One region of the Streptomyces sp. NPDC006368 genome, then DNA from elsewhere that is predicted to be linked to it. Evidence: riboswitches for the same ligand, from Rfam matches in the RefSeq annotation. Region 1 holds a riboswitch; each other region holds the start of a gene.
The links. Region 1 has a riboswitch for thiamine pyrophosphate ahead of thiC (phosphomethylpyrimidine synthase ThiC). Riboswitches for the same ligand answer to the same signal wherever they lie in the genome.
Positions count from the first base shown of each region.

Region 1 (3,884 bases):
TCCCATCACGGCGGGATCGGCGGCCGGGGCGATGGCCATTTCCCTACCCCTCCATAAGGAGGAACGTCTGCGTCCCGCTGTTGACTGGCTGCGCGGGGAAGTGGGCAGCGTGCTGTATTCGCTCGCGTTCTCTATCAGTATCTGAAAACTCACTCCTTGTGATCCTCCAGTACCTCGACCACGATGACGATGACTCAAGAGGGGCGAGTAAGGATCAATAACCGGCCGTTTCGGGCCCGTCCTTCATCAGCTGTTGTTCAGGCTCTTGTTCATAAACTGCTTCATCCACTGCGGGGTACATGATGCGCGAGTCGGTGCAGGCCGAGGTCCTGATGAGTTTCGTCGTTTCGGAGGAGCTCTCCTTCAGAATCCCGGTCGAGCTCGGGTACGAGACGAAGGACCCGTACGCGGTCCGGATGACCTTCCATCTGCCCGGGGACGCGCCTGTGACGTGGGCGTTCGGGCGGGAGTTGCTGCTCGACGGGATCAACGCGCCCAGCGGCGACGGTGATGTGCACATCGCGCCGACCGGCCCCGAGGACCTGTCGGACGTCAGCATCCGCCTCCAGGTCGGCAGCGACCGGGCGCAGTTCCGGGCGAGCGCGCCGCCTCTGGTGGCGTTCCTCGACCGGACCGACAAGCTGGTGCCGCTGGGGCAGGAGTGCTCGCTCGGTGACTTCGAGCACCACTTGGAGGAGGCGCTCGGCCGGATCCTCGCCGAGGAGAACGCCGGCTGAACGACCGGCATCCCACGGATCCGCCGCCGGGTCCCGGCCGCGCGCGGGGGGCGGGGACGGGCCCTTACTTCCGGCGCCGCCTTCCCCGCCCGCCGCGTACCGCCGGGCCCGCGGCGGCGGGGCCCGGCCGGTCGGCGGAGACCACGAGGGCGGCCAGCGCGGTCGTGACCGGCACCGAGGCGACGAGCCCGATCGAACCGACCAGCGTGCGGACGATCTCCTCCGCCACGAGCTCGCTGTTGGCCACCGTCCCCACGCTGCTCTGCGCGATCGAGAAGAGCAGCAGCAGCGGAAGCGCCGCACCCGCGTACGCCAGCACCAGCGTGTTGACCACCGAGGCGATGTGGTCGCGGCCGATGCGGATACCGGCCCGGTACAGCGCTCGGGGGCCCATCTTCGGGTCCGCCTGGTGGAGCTCCCATACGGCCGAGGTCTGGGTGACCGTCACATCGTCCAGCACGCCGAGCGAGCCGATGATGACACCGGCGAGGAGCAGACCGGACATGTCGATGTTCGGGTAAAGACCGTGGATGAGGCCCGTGTTGTCGTCGGTGTTGCCGGAGAGTGACGCCCAGCCGATGAAGAGTGAGCCCAGCAGCCCGATCAGCAGCAGCGAGATCAGCGTGCCCAGCACCGCCACCGAGGTGCGGGCGGTCAGCCCGTGGCAGCTGTAGAGCGCGATCAGCATGATGGCGCTCGACCCCACCACCGCCACGACCAGCGGATTCGATCCCTGCAGGATGGCCGGCAGGATGAAGAGGGTCAGTACGGCGAAACTCACCGCGAGCGCGACGAGCGCCATCACCCCGCGCATCCGGCCGACGGCCACCACCGCCAGCGCGAAGATCGCGGCGAGCAGCGCCATCGGCACCTTGCGGATCACATCGGTGACGGAGTATTGCAGGTCACGCGGTGCGTCAGGGGCATACGCCACCACCACGCCCTGCCCCTCGTCCAGTTGACGGGGCGCGTCGGGCTGCACGATCTCGGTGAACCTGCGGCCCTTGTCCTGGCCCGTGGTGACCTCGACCGTCGCCTTCTCGCACTGGCCCTGCTGCGCGTTGACCGCCTCGCGCCCCTCGGGTGTCGTCGTGTCGCCGGTCGGCGGGACCTGCGCGGCGTTGACGTCCTTGCAGTCCACCTTCTCGACGCGGACGACCTCGCCCTGCTCGGTCTGCCGGTCGAAGCCGACACCGGTGCGCTCGTGCTCCGGTGCGCCGCCCGGCCAGAGCACGGCGAGACCGACCACCACCGCCGTGGCGAAGGGGATCAGCACGGCGGCGATGACCTTGCGCAGGTGCTGGGAGACGGGCGCGGCAGGGCCGTGGCTGTGCGCGTGACCGTGCGTCTGTCCGTGTGCCTGTCCGCTGGGCTCGGGGGTCTCATGTGGGGAAGTCACGGACCGATCATCGCAAGAACGGTGGGGGCCCTCTGTTCAGCGTGGCCGCAAGGACGCTAGCGTGGTGGCACCTTTGTACACGCGGGAGCTCGGAGCACCGGGCTGAGAGGGCGCTGACCTCCGTACGAGACGTACGGAAACGGCTGCGTCGACCGCCGAACCTGTTACCGGGTAATGCCGGCGTAGGGAGTAGGTCACGATGACCGTTCAGGACGCACGCACGCCTGCCTCGAACCAGAACGACGACGAGGCCGGGAAGTCCATCGGATGGCACAAGGGGTACATCGAGGGCTCACGCCCCGACCTCCGTGTGCCGGTCCGCAAGGTGCACCTCACCAACGGCAAGGACGTGACGCTGTACGACACGTCAGGGCCGTACACCGATCCGCATGTCGAGACGGACGTACGCCGCGGCCTGCCGCCGCTGCGCGAGAACTGGATCATCGGGCGGGGTGACACCGAGGAGTACGCCGGCCGTCCGGTTCGCCCCGAGGATGACGGGGTCAAGCACACCTCGCCGCGCGGGGGCCTGCGGAACCTCGACGCCGTCTTCCCCGGCCGGCCGCGCCAGCCGCGCCGTGGCCGCGACGGCCAGGCGGTGACGCAGCTCGCGTACGCGCGCCGCGGCGAGATCACCCCGGAGATGGAGTACGTCGCGCTCCGCGAGAACGTCTCCCCCGAGGTGGTGCGCGAGGAGATCGCGGCCGGCCGCGCCGTACTCCCGGCCAATGTGAACCACCCGGAGATCGAGCCGATGATCATCGGCAAGCGGTTCCTGGTGAAGGTCAACGCCAACATCGGCAACTCCGCCGTCACCTCCTCCATCGAGGAGGAGGTGGAGAAGATGACGTGGGCGACCCGCTGGGGCGCCGACACGGTCATGGACCTTTCCACCGGCCGCAACATCCACACCACCCGTGAGTGGGTGCTGCGCAACTCTCCCGTGCCGATCGGCACCGTGCCGCTCTACCAGGCGCTGGAGAAGGTCGACGGCAAGGCCGAGGAGCTGACCTGGGAGATCTACAAGGACACGGTCATCGAACAGGCCGAGCAGGGCGTCGACTACATGACGGTCCACGCGGGCGTGCTGCTGCGGTACGTGCCGCTGACCGCGCGTCGCAAGACCGGCATCGTCTCGCGCGGCGGCTCGATCATGGCCGCGTGGTGCCTGGCGCACCACAAGGAGTCGTTCCTGTACGAGAACTTCGAGGAGCTCTGCGAGATCCTCGCCGCGTACGACGTGACGTACTCCCTGGGTGACGGTCTGCGCCCCGGCTCCATCGCGGACGCCAACGACGAGGCGCAGTTCGCGGAGCTGCGCACGCTCGGTGAGCTGAACCGGATCGCCAAGCGGCACAACGTCCAGACGATGATCGAAGGCCCGGGCCACGTCCCGATGCACAAGATCAAGGAGAACATCGACCTGCAGCAGGAGATCTGCGAGGAGGCGCCGTTCTACACGCTCGGCCCGCTGACCACGGATGTGGCCCCGGCCTATGACCACATCACCTCCGGTATCGGCGCCGCGATGATCGCGTGGTGGGGCACCGCCATGCTCTGTTACGTCACGCCCAAGGAACACCTCGGCCTGCCCAACAAGGACGATGTGAAGACCGGCGTCATCACCTACAAGATCGCCGCGCACGCGGCCGACCTGGCCAAGGGGCACCCCGGGGCACAGGAGTGGGACGACGCGCTGTCGGACGCCCGGTTCGAATTCCGGTGGGAGGACCAGTTCAACCTGGCCC
Region 1 is NZ_JBEXQK010000015.1:98,891-102,774, reverse strand. Features, by position in the region: gene ABZZ38_RS14530 (helix-turn-helix domain-containing protein) at 1-145, shown strand, start outside; gene ABZZ38_RS14525 (SsgA family sporulation/cell division regulator) at 303-737, shown strand; gene ABZZ38_RS14520 (YibE/F family protein) at 802-2,136, opposite strand; TPP riboswitch at 2,208-2,342, shown strand; gene thiC (phosphomethylpyrimidine synthase ThiC) at 2,336-3,884, shown strand, end outside.

Region 2 (3,884 bases), on a different contig from region 1:
GGCGGTCAATTCCGCGCAGGGCGCCGGGGAGACCGAGGCGGCGTGGGAGGCGGTGCGGCGCGGGGACGCCGAGTACCTGTTCCTCTCGCCGGAGCAGCTCGCGAAGGACGAGGTGGTCGAGCGCCTGGCGGAGGCCGCGCCCTCCCTGTTCGTGGTGGACGAGGCCCAGTGCGTGGCCGCCTGGGGCCACGACTTCCGCCCCGACTACCTGCGTCTCGCCCCGGTCGTCGAGCGGCTGGGCCGGCCCACGCTGCTCGCGCTGACGGCCACCGCCGCTCCCCCGGTGCGTGAGGAGATCGTGCGGCGGCTGGGGATGAGGGAGGACGCCGTGTCGGTCGTGGCCGGTTTCGACCGGCCGAACATCACGCTGGAGGTGCGGCGGTTCCTGGAGGACCGGGACAAGCGCCGTGCGGTGGTGGAGCGCGCGGCGGCGGAGCCCAAGCCGGGCATCGTGTACACGGCGACGCGCCGGGACGCCGAGGAGTACGCGGCCGAACTCGCCGCGCTGGGCCTGTCCGCCGCCGCCTACCACGCCGGTCTGTCGGGCGACGAGCGCTCCCGGGTCCACGACGCCTTCCTGACCGGCGAGGCGGACGTGGTCGTGGCCACGTCGGCGTTCGGCATGGGCATCGACAAGGAGGACGTGCGGTTCGTGCTCCATGCCTCCGTGACGGGTTCGCTCGACGCGTACTACCAGGAGATCGGCCGGGCGGGCCGGGACGGTGGGCCCGCGGTCGCGGTGCTGCACTACCGGCCGCAGGACACCGGTCTGCAACGCCTCTTCGCCGCCCGTACGCCCGACGAGGAGACGGTCGGCGAGGTCGCCGAGCGGCTCCACGACCAGGACGGCCCGGTGCCGCTGGACGAGCTCGGCGCGGAGACGAACCTGTCACGCCGCCGGGTGACGGCCGCCGCGAACCTGCTGGAGCAGGCGGGGGCAGCCCGCACCGACGACGCCGGCGAGGTGCGCGCCCTCCCGGGCATGACGGCCGATGACGCCACCGCGCGGGCGGCGGAGGCGGCGGAGGCCCGCGGAAGGCTGGAGCGGTCGAGGCTGGAGATGGTGCGGGCGTACGCGGAGACGACGGGCTGCCGGCGTCGCTTCCTGCTCGGTTACTTCGGCGAGGCGTACGAACCCCCGTGCGGCCACTGCGATGTCTGCCTGTCCGACTCCCGCGACGGCTCGGCCGCCGAGGGGCTCCCGGTCCACGGTGACGCCGAACGGACACATCCCGCGGCCGGTTCGTATCCGCCGGGGACCCGGGTGCGGCACCGCGAGTGGGATGACGGCATGGTCATGAGCCAGGAGGGTGACCGGATCACCGTCCTGTTCGACTCCATGGGGTACCGGACGCTGTCCCTGGCGGCGATCACCGACCAGGCACTGCTCACCGTGCTCACGGATCCCTCCGGCTGAGCCACGCCCCTCACCATCCATATCCATGAAAAAAATCATGGTATAAGCCCTTTCATCCGGTCTGTGGAGGACTATGCTGATATCAGACCTGCGGGGCGAGCGAGGGAGTCCCACCGAAGTAGCCGACTCTGGCGGAGATGCCCGCTGGGGCCGACGTCGGCGGTCGGGCTGAGAGGCTGGAAGGTCCACGGACCGGAAGGCGACCCCCATCACCTGATCCGGACCATGCCGGCGAAGGGAGCCCGTCTCGTAGGTCGCCCGTACGACACGCGTGCACCACGAGCCCCGGGCCCGCGCCCCGGGGCTTTCGCATGTGCGAGGCCGGTCGGCACGCCGGACGAGGCCGCCCGCCGCCGCCTCCCGGACCTTGCGGCCGGGCCGGTCCCCGGGCGGATACTTGAAGCATGAACGTGGTGTCCGCGCCCGGCCTCGCCGAGCTGCGGGAGCGACTCGGCAGCACCCTGTTCACCCATGTCGCGGGTCCCGCCGGGCCGGTCAACCGCGCCCGTATCCACGGCACCCCGGGGCCCCGCTGGTTCGCACCGGACCGACCGATCCGTACGGTCCACGGCGACGCCGCGATGTTCATCGGCGGTGTGCGCGCCCTACTGCTCCAGTCCCTGCACCCGCTGGCCATGGCGGCCGTGGCGGCCCACTCCGGCTACCGTGGCGACCCCTGGGGGCGCCTCCAGCGCACCAGCACCTTCCTCGCCATGACGACCTACGGCGCCGCGGACGACGCACAGCGCGCGGTCGACCGCGTCCGGGCCGTGCACGACACGGTGAAAGGTGTCCTCGACACGGGCGAGCCCTACCATGCCGCCGACCCCCACCTGCTCGGCTGGGTGCACGCCGCGGAGGTCGACAGCTTCCTGTGCGCCCATCAACGCTACGGCGCGCACCCTCTCGACGCCGACGGCTGCGACGCCTACGTCGCCGACATGGCGCGCGTGGCGTCCGCGCTCGGCGTCCTCGACCCGCCGCGCGACCGGACGGACCTCGCCGACCGGCTGGCCTCCTACCGGCCGGAGCTGCGGGCCACCCCGGAGGCCCGCGAGGCCGCGCGTTTCATCCTGCTCCGCCCGCCCCTGCCGCCGATCGCCCGCGCCCCGTACACCGTCCTCGCCGCGAGCGCGGTGTCCACGCTCCCGCTGTGGGCGCGCGAGCCGCTCGGGCTGCCGCACGTGCCGGTCGTGGAGAAGACCTGTGTGCGGCTGGGCGGCCACGCCGTGACCAGGGCCATCCGGTGGGCCATGACCCCTCCCCCGCCCGCCGCCCCCGGCTGACCGGGCGATGAGGCGCGCGGAGCCCGGCGCGTCACACCGAGCCGCCCACCACCTCCAGAAGGTCCGACAGACGGCGCCGCCACTTGTGCGAGCGGCTGCAGTACAGCCGAAGGCCGCGCCTGCCCCGCGGCAGGAAGGGGCGACCGCACCACATGCACGGTCGCTGCCCGCCCGGATCCGTGTTCCCCGCTCTCCCCATGCTCATGATCGTAAGCCGGGTCACTCGTGCCGGTGGTCCCGGCCGGTAGCCCCCGGCGGACTCCGGCTCCGTGCGCGAAGCTGAGCGGATGCGCTCGCTCCTCCTGCCTCTCGCTCTCGCCCTCCTCCTCGGAACGGCGGGCTGCGTGTCCGTGCCCCCCGCCGCCACCCCCGGGCCCAACCGGCCGGCGCCGGCGGGCGATCCGGCTCCGGCCCCCGTGGTGCGCAGGCCACCGGCCGAACCCCCGGCGCGGGAAGAGCTGGCGACCACCGGTCCGCTCCCCACGCCCCGTACCGACCCGGTGCGTCGCGGCGGCGCGGCACGCGGCGAACGCCCCACGGCGGACAGGCGGGTCACCGTGGAGCCACCGCGCGGGCAGGCCGTGCGGCGCCCGGCCGCCGAGGGACGGACGGGTTCGAAGCGGCCCGTTCGGCCGCGCCCCGGCCCACCGGCGGCGCGGCCTCGGCCGACGTACGGCATGGCGGACCTGTGCAAAGCCTCACGGGGCGTGACCGACCCGTCGGTGACCGCGCTGTGCCGCGACAGCTTCGTCCGCTGACCGCGCGGTCCCCGGTGCCCGCCGGTGGCGGAGGCGTCACGGGGTCGGCGCGGCACCGGACGGGTAGAAGGTCGACAGCAACGTGTCCATGATCTCGCGCTGGCGGGGCCAGTCGGTGCTCGGTCCGGCCACCTGAGCCCCGTACACGGTGGTGTCCGGGGCCGTGAAGACGCGGTAGATGCCGCGCCGCCGGGTGCCGTCCGTGGCGTCGTGGGCGAACTCCACCTCGACCGCCGCGTCCGGGGCGTCGCCGACGGGTCCGAGTGCCGTCTCGACGTAGCCGGACCAGACCGACCTCACCGCCTGGGAGAACCCGCGCGCCGTCTCCAGCGGATCGGCGGGGCCGGGGACCGGGGTGATCTCCAGGAACGAGGCGTAGTCCGGCGCCTGGTAGGTGTGCGAGCTGCCGCTGAGCCGGTACGT
Region 2 is NZ_JBEXQK010000008.1:59,773-63,656, reverse strand. Features, by position in the region: gene ABZZ38_RS09280 (RecQ family ATP-dependent DNA helicase) at 1-1,417, shown strand, start outside; TPP riboswitch at 1,541-1,674, shown strand; gene ABZZ38_RS09275 (oxygenase MpaB family protein) at 1,822-2,703, shown strand; gene ABZZ38_RS09270 (hypothetical protein) at 3,498-3,884, opposite strand, start outside.
Region 2: linked by a shared signal. The riboswitch ahead of ABZZ38_RS09275 (oxygenase MpaB family protein) and the one ahead of thiC (phosphomethylpyrimidine synthase ThiC) in region 1 are both predicted to bind thiamine pyrophosphate.

Region 3 (3,884 bases), on a different contig from region 1:
GACGGCGCGGTGGTGAGGGTGGCGACCAGGGCGTCGAGCGTGGTGGGGCCAGCGAGCCGCCGGGCCTCGCCGTTCACGGAGACGTTCATGACACTCCTACCGGGGAGAGGGACGGGAAACGGGCGGGGGCGAAGGCGCGGGCCTCCTGAGGGAGCTCCCCGGTGGTCAGCACCTCGGCCATCACGTCACCCGTGACGGGCGTCAGCAGCACCCCGTTGCGGTAGTGCCCGGTCGCCAGGTGCAGCCCGGGCAGCGCGGTCGGGCCGAGCAGCGGCGCGTTGTCGGGGGAGCCGGGCCGCAGCCCCGCGCGGGTCTCGGTCAGCGGCAGCTCGGTGATGCCCGGCACCAGCTCATGGGCGTCGCGCAGCAGCTCGTACACCCCGCCGGCCGTGACCGTCGTGTCCCAGCCGAGCTCCTCGCTGGTCGCGCCGAGGACGAGCTCGCCGTTCGCGCGCGGCACCAGATAGACGTGGCTGCCGCGCACCACCGCGCGGACCGTCCGCGACAGGAACGGCGCGTACGCGGGAGGCACCGTCAGCCGCAGCACCTGCCCCTTGACCGGCCGCACCGGCGGCAGCACGTCGTCCGGTACGCCGTCGAGCCTGCCGCTCAGGCTCCCCGCCGCCAGCACCACCTGTCCGGCGGCCAGCTCCCCCCCGTCGCGGAGGCCGGCGCCCGCCGCCCGGTGCCGTACCACCAGCAGCCGGTCCGCCCAGGTGCGGTGGAAGTCCACCCCGGCCCGCTCGCACGCGGCGACCAGCGCCGCCGCGAGCCGCCGCGGATCGACCTGGTGGTCGCCGTCCACCCGCAGCCCGCCGCGCACGCCCGGCGCGAGCATGGGCTCCAGACGCCGGCATTCGCGCCCGCTCAGCCACTCGGACTCCAGGCCCGAGCGGCTCTGCAGCGCGTGCAGCTCCCGCAGGTGCGCGCGGTCGTCGGCGTCCAGGGCGACGGCGAGCGTGCCGCACGCGCGGTAGCCGACGTCCGCCCCGCCCGCCGCGTCCTGGAGCTCGGCGACGAAGCCGGGGTAGCGGCGCGCCGACGCCAGGTTGAGGCCGAGGAGGGTCTCCTCGCCGTAGTGGAGCTCGGTGACCGCGGCGAGCATGCCCGCCGCCACCCGGGCGGCCCCGCCGCCCGGCTCGGGATCGACGACGGCGGTGCGCAACCCCCGCTGCGCCGCCCGCCAGGCCGTGACCAGGCCGATGATTCCGCCCCCGATGACGAGGACATCCGGTCTCGTACGTGGATGCATGGGCGTCCAGCCCCTCCCTTCGCCGGCATGACCCGGATCAGGTTCGTACGGTCGGAGGCCGTCCCAGCCTCCCTCTCAGCCCAGTGCGTCCGGGCTCCCGCGAGTGCTCTACGGTGGCCAGACTAACCCCACCCCTCAACTCTCAGTAGGGGAGCCCTCGCAGTGGCCCGCTCGCTCGGCGGCCTCGTCCTCGCTCCCGTCGCCGACCGATCGCCGGGACAGGTCGGTACGCGGACCCGCTTCGCCTACCACGAGCAGGACGGCCGGATCCGGGCGGAGTACGCGGGCGGCGACGTCGTACGCGGACAGCTCGCCGGCACGCGCGCGGGGGACCGGCTCGACTTCCGGTACGTGCAGCTCGAGCGCGACGGAGGGACGGCGTCCGGGCACTGCGTCTCCACGGTGGTGGACCTTCCGGACGGCCGCGTTCGGCTGGAGGAGGCCTGGGAATGGGAGTCGCAGGAGGGGAGCGGCACGAGCGTCGTCGAGCAGCTACTTCCTGACGTCACGTCAGCTACGTAAGGTGATCGGGTGAGCGAGCGTATGAATGCAGACCGGCCGCGTGACGAGGGACTGCCGGGCGAGGCACCCGCGGCGGGAGGTCCCGCGACGGGAGGCCCCGTCGCGGGCGGGGCGGCGGACGGGTCGGCGGCGGACGGGTCGGCGGCCGGGCGGCGTGTCGTCGTCGTCGGCGCGGGGATGGCCGGCGTGCAGACCGCCGTCGCGCTGCGCGAGCAGGGCTTCGCCGGCCCGCTGCTGCTGATCGGCGCCGAGCCGCACCAGCCGTACGACCGGCCACCGCTGTCCAAGGCGGTGCTGCTGGGCACGGCGGAGGGCTCGGCCTTCGAGGTGGACTTCGAGGCCCTCGGCATCGAACTGCGCCTCGGCCTGGAGGTCACCGGACTGCGCCCCGACGCGCACGAGATCGACACCGAGGCCGGCCCCGTGCCCTACGACGTCCTGGTCGTGGCGACGGGCGCCGTGCCCCTCGCGCTGCCCGGCTGCGAGGGCGTCCCCGGCGTCCACCTGCTGCGCACCCTGGACGACGCCGAACGGCTGCGCCCCGTCCTGGTCGACAAGCACGACATCGTGGTCGTCGGCGCCGGCTGGATCGGCGCCGAGTTCACGACGGCCGCGCGCGAGGCGGGGTGCGCGGTGACCGTCGTCGAGGCCGCCGACCGGCCGCTCGCGGGCGCGCTGCCCGCCGAGGCCGCCGCCCCGATGGCCGCCTGGTACGAGGAGAACGGCGCCCAGCTCCTCACGCACGCACGCGTGGCCCGTGTCGAGCCCGGCGAGGTGGCCCTGGAGGACGGCAGGCTGCTGCCGGCCGGGGCCGTGGTCGTCGGCATCGGCGCCCGCCCCGCCACCGACTGGCTCGCCGGTTCGGGCGTCACGCTCGACGAGGCCGGCGCGATCGTCGCCGACGACCATCTGCGCACGTCGGTGCCCGATGTGTACGCCGTCGGGGACTGCGCCTCCTTCCCCTCCGCCCGCTACGGCGAGCGGCTGCTGGTGCACCACTGGGACAACGCCCTCCAGGGGCCGCGCACGGTCGCCGCCGCCATCGTGGGCGAGGTGCCGCGCGCGTACGACCCGGTGCCGTACTTCTGGTCCGAGCAGTTCGGCCGCTTCGTGCAGTACGCCGGCCATCACGCGTCGGCCGACGCGATGGTGTGGCGGGGCGACCCGGCCGGCGCCTCCTGGTCGGTGGTGTGGCTGCGTGACGGTGCCCTGGTGGCGCTGCTGGCGGTCGGCCGGCCGCGTGATCTGGCGCAGGGGCGCAAGCTGATCGAATCGGGCGAGCCGCTCGACCCGGCGCGCGTCGCGGACCCCTCCGTCCCCCTGAAGGCCGCAGCACGGGCGTAGCCGGGTACCGAGTGTCAGTCCGGGATGGCACGCTTGTCCCGTGACCGAGATTGACGCAAAGATCGATGCTCTCGTCCCTGCCTGGCTCCACCTGCCCGACATCGCGGAAATGCTGAATGTCGAGGTGACGCGTGTGCGCCAGCTGGTCAAGGAGGGCCAGCTGATCGCCGTGCGGCGCGGTGAGAACCGGACGCTGCAGGTGCCCGCCGCCTTCATCAAGGACGGCAAGGTCGTCAAGGGTCTCGCGGGGACCCTGACGCTGCTGAAGGACGACGGCTTCACCGACGAAGAGATGCTGGAGTGGCTTTTCACTCCCGACCCGACCCTGCCGGGCACGCCCGTGCAGGCGCTCAGCGAGAATCGCGGCACGGAGGTGAAGCGCCGCGCCCAGGCGCTCGCCGTCTGACGCACTGAACCGACACCGACACCAGGTGGTGTACGGGCCGGGCCGGGCCGTCGTTGCCCGGGCCCGGCCCGCACACCACCGCACCCGGGGGGAACACCCATGTCCACCGCACGCGCGCTCCTGTCCGACGCCCGGCTCTACCTGTGCACGGACGCCCGCAGGCGGCAGGGTGACCTCCCCGCGTTCCTGGACGCCGTGCTCTCCTCGGGCGTGGACATCGTCCAGCTGCGCGACAAGGGCATGGAGGCCGGCGAGGAACTGGAGCACCTGGCGGTGTTCGCGGACGCCTGCCGCCGCCACGGCAAGCTGCTCGCGGTGAACGACCGGGCCGACGTGGCGCACGCCATCGGCTCCGACGTC
Region 3 is NZ_JBEXQK010000007.1:182,439-186,322, forward strand. Features, by position in the region: gene thiS (sulfur carrier protein ThiS) at 1-89, opposite strand, end outside; gene thiO (glycine oxidase ThiO) at 86-1,252, opposite strand; TPP riboswitch at 1,250-1,363, opposite strand; gene ABZZ38_RS08935 (hypothetical protein) at 1,415-1,774, shown strand; gene ABZZ38_RS08940 (FAD-dependent oxidoreductase) at 1,952-3,118, shown strand; gene ABZZ38_RS08945 (Rv2175c family DNA-binding protein) at 3,159-3,524, shown strand; gene thiE (thiamine phosphate synthase) at 3,624-3,884, shown strand, end outside.
Region 3: linked by a shared signal. The riboswitch ahead of thiO (glycine oxidase ThiO) and the one ahead of thiC (phosphomethylpyrimidine synthase ThiC) in region 1 are both predicted to bind thiamine pyrophosphate.

Region 4 (3,884 bases), on a different contig from region 1:
GGCACGCCCCGTCCCGGGAGAACTGACATTCGTCGCGCCTCGCGGAGCCACGAAGCCCCCGCGTCACCTCGCCGATCTGACGCCCGCCGAGCGCAAGGAAGCCGTCGCCGCCATCGGCGAGAAGCCGTTCCGCGCCAAGCAGCTGTCCCAGCACTACTTCGCTCGGTACGCCCACGACCCGGCCCAGTGGACCGACATCCCCGCCGCGTCGCGCGAGAAGCTCGCCGCCGAGCTGCTGCCCGACCTGATGAGGGTCGTACGGCACATCTCGTGCGACGACGACACCACCCGCAAGACCCTGTGGCGGCTGCACGACGGCACGCTCGTCGAGTCGGTCCTCATGCGCTACCCGGACCGCGTGACGATGTGCATCTCGTCGCAGGCCGGCTGCGGTATGAACTGCCCCTTCTGCGCCACCGGCCAGGCCGGGCTCGACCGGAACCTGTCGACCGCCGAGATCGTGCACCAGATCGTCGACGGCATGCGGGCCCTGCGCGACGGCGAGGTCCCCGGGGGCCCGGCCCGCCTCTCCAACATCGTCTTCATGGGCATGGGCGAGCCGCTCGCGAACTACAAGCGGGTCGTCGGCGCCATTCGCCGCCTCACCGACCCCGAGCCCGACGGGCTCGGTCTCTCGCAGCGCGGCATCACCGTCTCCACCGTCGGCCTCGTCCCGGCCATGCTGCGCTTCGCCGACGAGGGCTTCAAGTGCCGCCTCGCCGTCTCGCTGCACGCCCCCGACGACGAGCTGCGCGACACCCTCGTCCCCGTCAACACGCGCTGGAAGGTCCGCGAGGTACTGGACGCCGCCTGGGAGTACGCCGAGAAGTCCGGCCGCCGCGTCTCCATCGAGTACGCGCTCATCCGCGACATCAACGACCAGGCCTGGCGCGGTGACCTGCTCGGCCGCCTCCTCAAGGGCAAGCGGGTACACGTCAACCTGATCCCGCTCAACCCGACCCCCGGGTCGAAGTGGACCGCGTCGCGCCCCGAGGACGAGAAGGCGTTCGTCGAGGCCATCGCCGCCCACGGCGTGCCCGTCACCGTCCGCGACACGCGCGGTCAGGAGATCGACGGCGCCTGTGGACAGCTCGCGGCGGCAGAGCGCTGACCTTGTAGTCTGGGCTCGAACACATCTGCATATTCCGACAGGGGAGCGCCACAGCGCTGAGAGTGCGGCACACGCTTGGGAACAAGCACGGCGGCTGCAGACCCTCTGAACCTCGCCCAGGTCATTCTGGGTAGGAAGTTCGGTCGTTACTCGAGCTGTTGCGCCCTGCCCACCCGCCCGACGGGTGGGCAGGGCCGCGTCTCTTCCTGGTCATACCCAGGAGGAATCTCAGTGAGCACCACCAAGAAGATCGCGGTCGGCACGCTGGCCGCCGCGCTGGGCGTCACCACGCTCACCGGCTGCGGCGGCGACTCGGACAAGGCGTCCGGCGACGGCGGTACGAAGTCGAAGACCGTGACCCTCGTCAGCCACGACTCCTTCAACGCCTCCCCGGCCGTCCTGAAGGAGTTCACCAAGCAGACCGGCTACACCGTCAAGGTCCTCAAGAGCGGCGACGCCGGCGAGGCCGTCAACAAGGCCGTCCTCACCAAGGGCGCCCCGCAGGGCGACGTCTTCTTCGGCGTCGACAACACCCTGCTCTCCCGCGCGCTCGACAACGGGCTCTTCGAACCGTACGAGGCGAAGGGCCTGGACCAGGTCCAGGACGCCGTGCAGCTCGACAAGGACAAGCACCGCGTCACCCCCGTGGACAGCGGCGACATCTGCGTCAACTACGACAAGAAGTACTTCGCCGACAAGAAGCTCGCGCCGCCGCAGACCTTCGACGACCTCGCCGAGCCCGCCTACAAGGACCTTCTCGTCGTCGAGAACCCGGAGCGGTCCTCGCCCGGCCTCGGCTTCCTGCTCGGTACGGCGGCCCAGTACGGCGACGGGGGCTGGCAGGACTACTGGAAGAAGCTGAAGGCCAACGGCGTCAAGGTCGTCGACAGCTGGGAGCTCGCCTACAACCAGGAGTTCTCCGGCTCCGCCGGCGGCAAGAAGGCCAAGGGCGACCGGCCGCTCGTCGTCTCCTACGCCTCCAGCCCGCCCGTCGAGGTGCTGTACGCCGACCCGCGGCCGGCCGAGGCGCCGACCGGGGTCTCCACCGGCACCTGCTTCCGGCAGACCGAGTTCGCCGGCCTGCTCACCGGCGCGAAGAACCCCGACGGCGGCAAGGCCCTCATCGACTTCCTGATCAGCGAGAAGTTCCAGGAGGACATGCCGCTGCAGATGTTCGTGAACCCGGTGATCAAGAACGCGACGCTGCCGGAGCTGTTCACCCGGCACGGCGCGACGGTCGACAAGCCGCACACCGTGGCCCCCGAGAAGATCGCCGAGAACCGTGACCAGTGGATCCAGTCGTGGTCCTCGCTCGTCCTGAAGTAAAGGACGTCAAGGGCGGGGCGCTGCGGGCGGGGCTCATGGCCCTGCCCGTGGTGTTCTTCGCCGTCTTCTTCGCCTACCCCGTCGCCGCGATCGTCGGGCGCGGCCTGAGGACGGACGGCGTTTGGCGGTTCGGGCGGCTCGGCGAGGTGCTGAGCCGCCCGGACATCCTGGACGTGCTGTGGTTCACCACCTGGCAGGCGTGCGCCTCGACGGCGCTGACCCTGCTGGTCGCGCTGCCCGGCGCGTACGTCCTCGCCCGCCTCGACTTCCCCGGCAAGCAGGTGCTGCGGGCCGTCGTCACCGTGCCGTTCGTGCTGCCGACCGTCGTCGTCGGAACCGCCTTCCTCGCGCTCGTCGGGCGCGGCGGGCTGCTCGACGAGCTGTGGGGCGTACGGCTGGACACCACCGTGTGGGCGATCCTCCTGGCCCACGTCTTCTTCAACTACGCCGTCGTCGTCCGCACGGTCGGCGGCCTGTGGGCGCAGCTCGACCCGCGGCAGGAGGAGGCGGCGCGGGTGCTGGGCGCCTCCCGGCTCGGGGCGTGGCGGCGCGTCACGCTGCCCGCGCTCGCCCCCGCCGTGGCCGCCGCCGCGCTGATGGTCTTCCTCTTCACGTACACCTCCTTCGGCATCGTCCAGATCCTCGGCGGGCCCGCGTACGCCACGCTGGAGGCGGAGATCTACCGGCAGACCGCGCAGCTGCTCGACCTGCCCACGGCGGCGGTGCTGACCCTGGTGCAGTTCGTGGCGGTGGGCGCGATCCTCGCGGTGCACACGCGGACGGTACGCGGACGGGAGACCGCGCTGAGGCTCGTGGACGCGGCGGGCACCGCCCGCAGGCCCCGGGGGGCCGGGCAGTGGGCGCTGCTCGGCGCCGTGCTGCTCACTGTGGCGCTGCTGCTCCTGCTGCCACTGGCGGTCCTCGTCGCACGGTCCTTCGGCGGGCCGGACGGGCTCACGTACTACCGGGCGCTCCAGGACGCCGGCGCGGGTGGCGGGACCTTCCTCGTACCGCCGGTGGAGGCCATCGGCAACTCGCTCCGGTACGCGCTCGCCGCGACCGCCATCGCGCTCGTGATCGGCGGGCTGGCGGCGGCCGCGGTGACCCGGCGGCGGGCCGGGCGGCTCGTACGCGGCTTCGACGCGCTGCTGATGCTGCCGCTGGGCGTGTCCGCCGTCACCGTCGGCTTCGGCTTCCTCATCACGCTGGACGAGCCGCCGCTGGATCTGCGCTCGTCGTGGATCCTGGTGCCGCTCGCCCAGGCGCTGGTCGGCGTCCCCTTCGTCGTACGGACCATGCTGCCCGTGCTGCGCGCGGTGGACGCGCGGCTGCGTGAGGCGGCGTCGGTGCTCGGCGCGTCGCCGTGGCGCGTGTGGCGCGAGGTGGACCTGCCGCTGGTGCGACGGGCGCTGCTGGTGGCCGCCGGGTTCGCCTTCGCCGTGTCCCT
Region 4 is NZ_JBEXQK010000031.1:60,270-64,153, forward strand. Features, by position in the region: gene rlmN (23S rRNA (adenine(2503)-C(2))-methyltransferase RlmN) at 1-1,111, shown strand, start outside; TPP riboswitch at 1,141-1,266, shown strand; gene ABZZ38_RS21760 (thiamine ABC transporter substrate-binding protein) at 1,343-2,437, shown strand; gene ABZZ38_RS21765 (iron ABC transporter permease) at 2,473-3,884, shown strand, end outside.
Region 4: linked by a shared signal. The riboswitch ahead of ABZZ38_RS21760 (thiamine ABC transporter substrate-binding protein) and the one ahead of thiC (phosphomethylpyrimidine synthase ThiC) in region 1 are both predicted to bind thiamine pyrophosphate.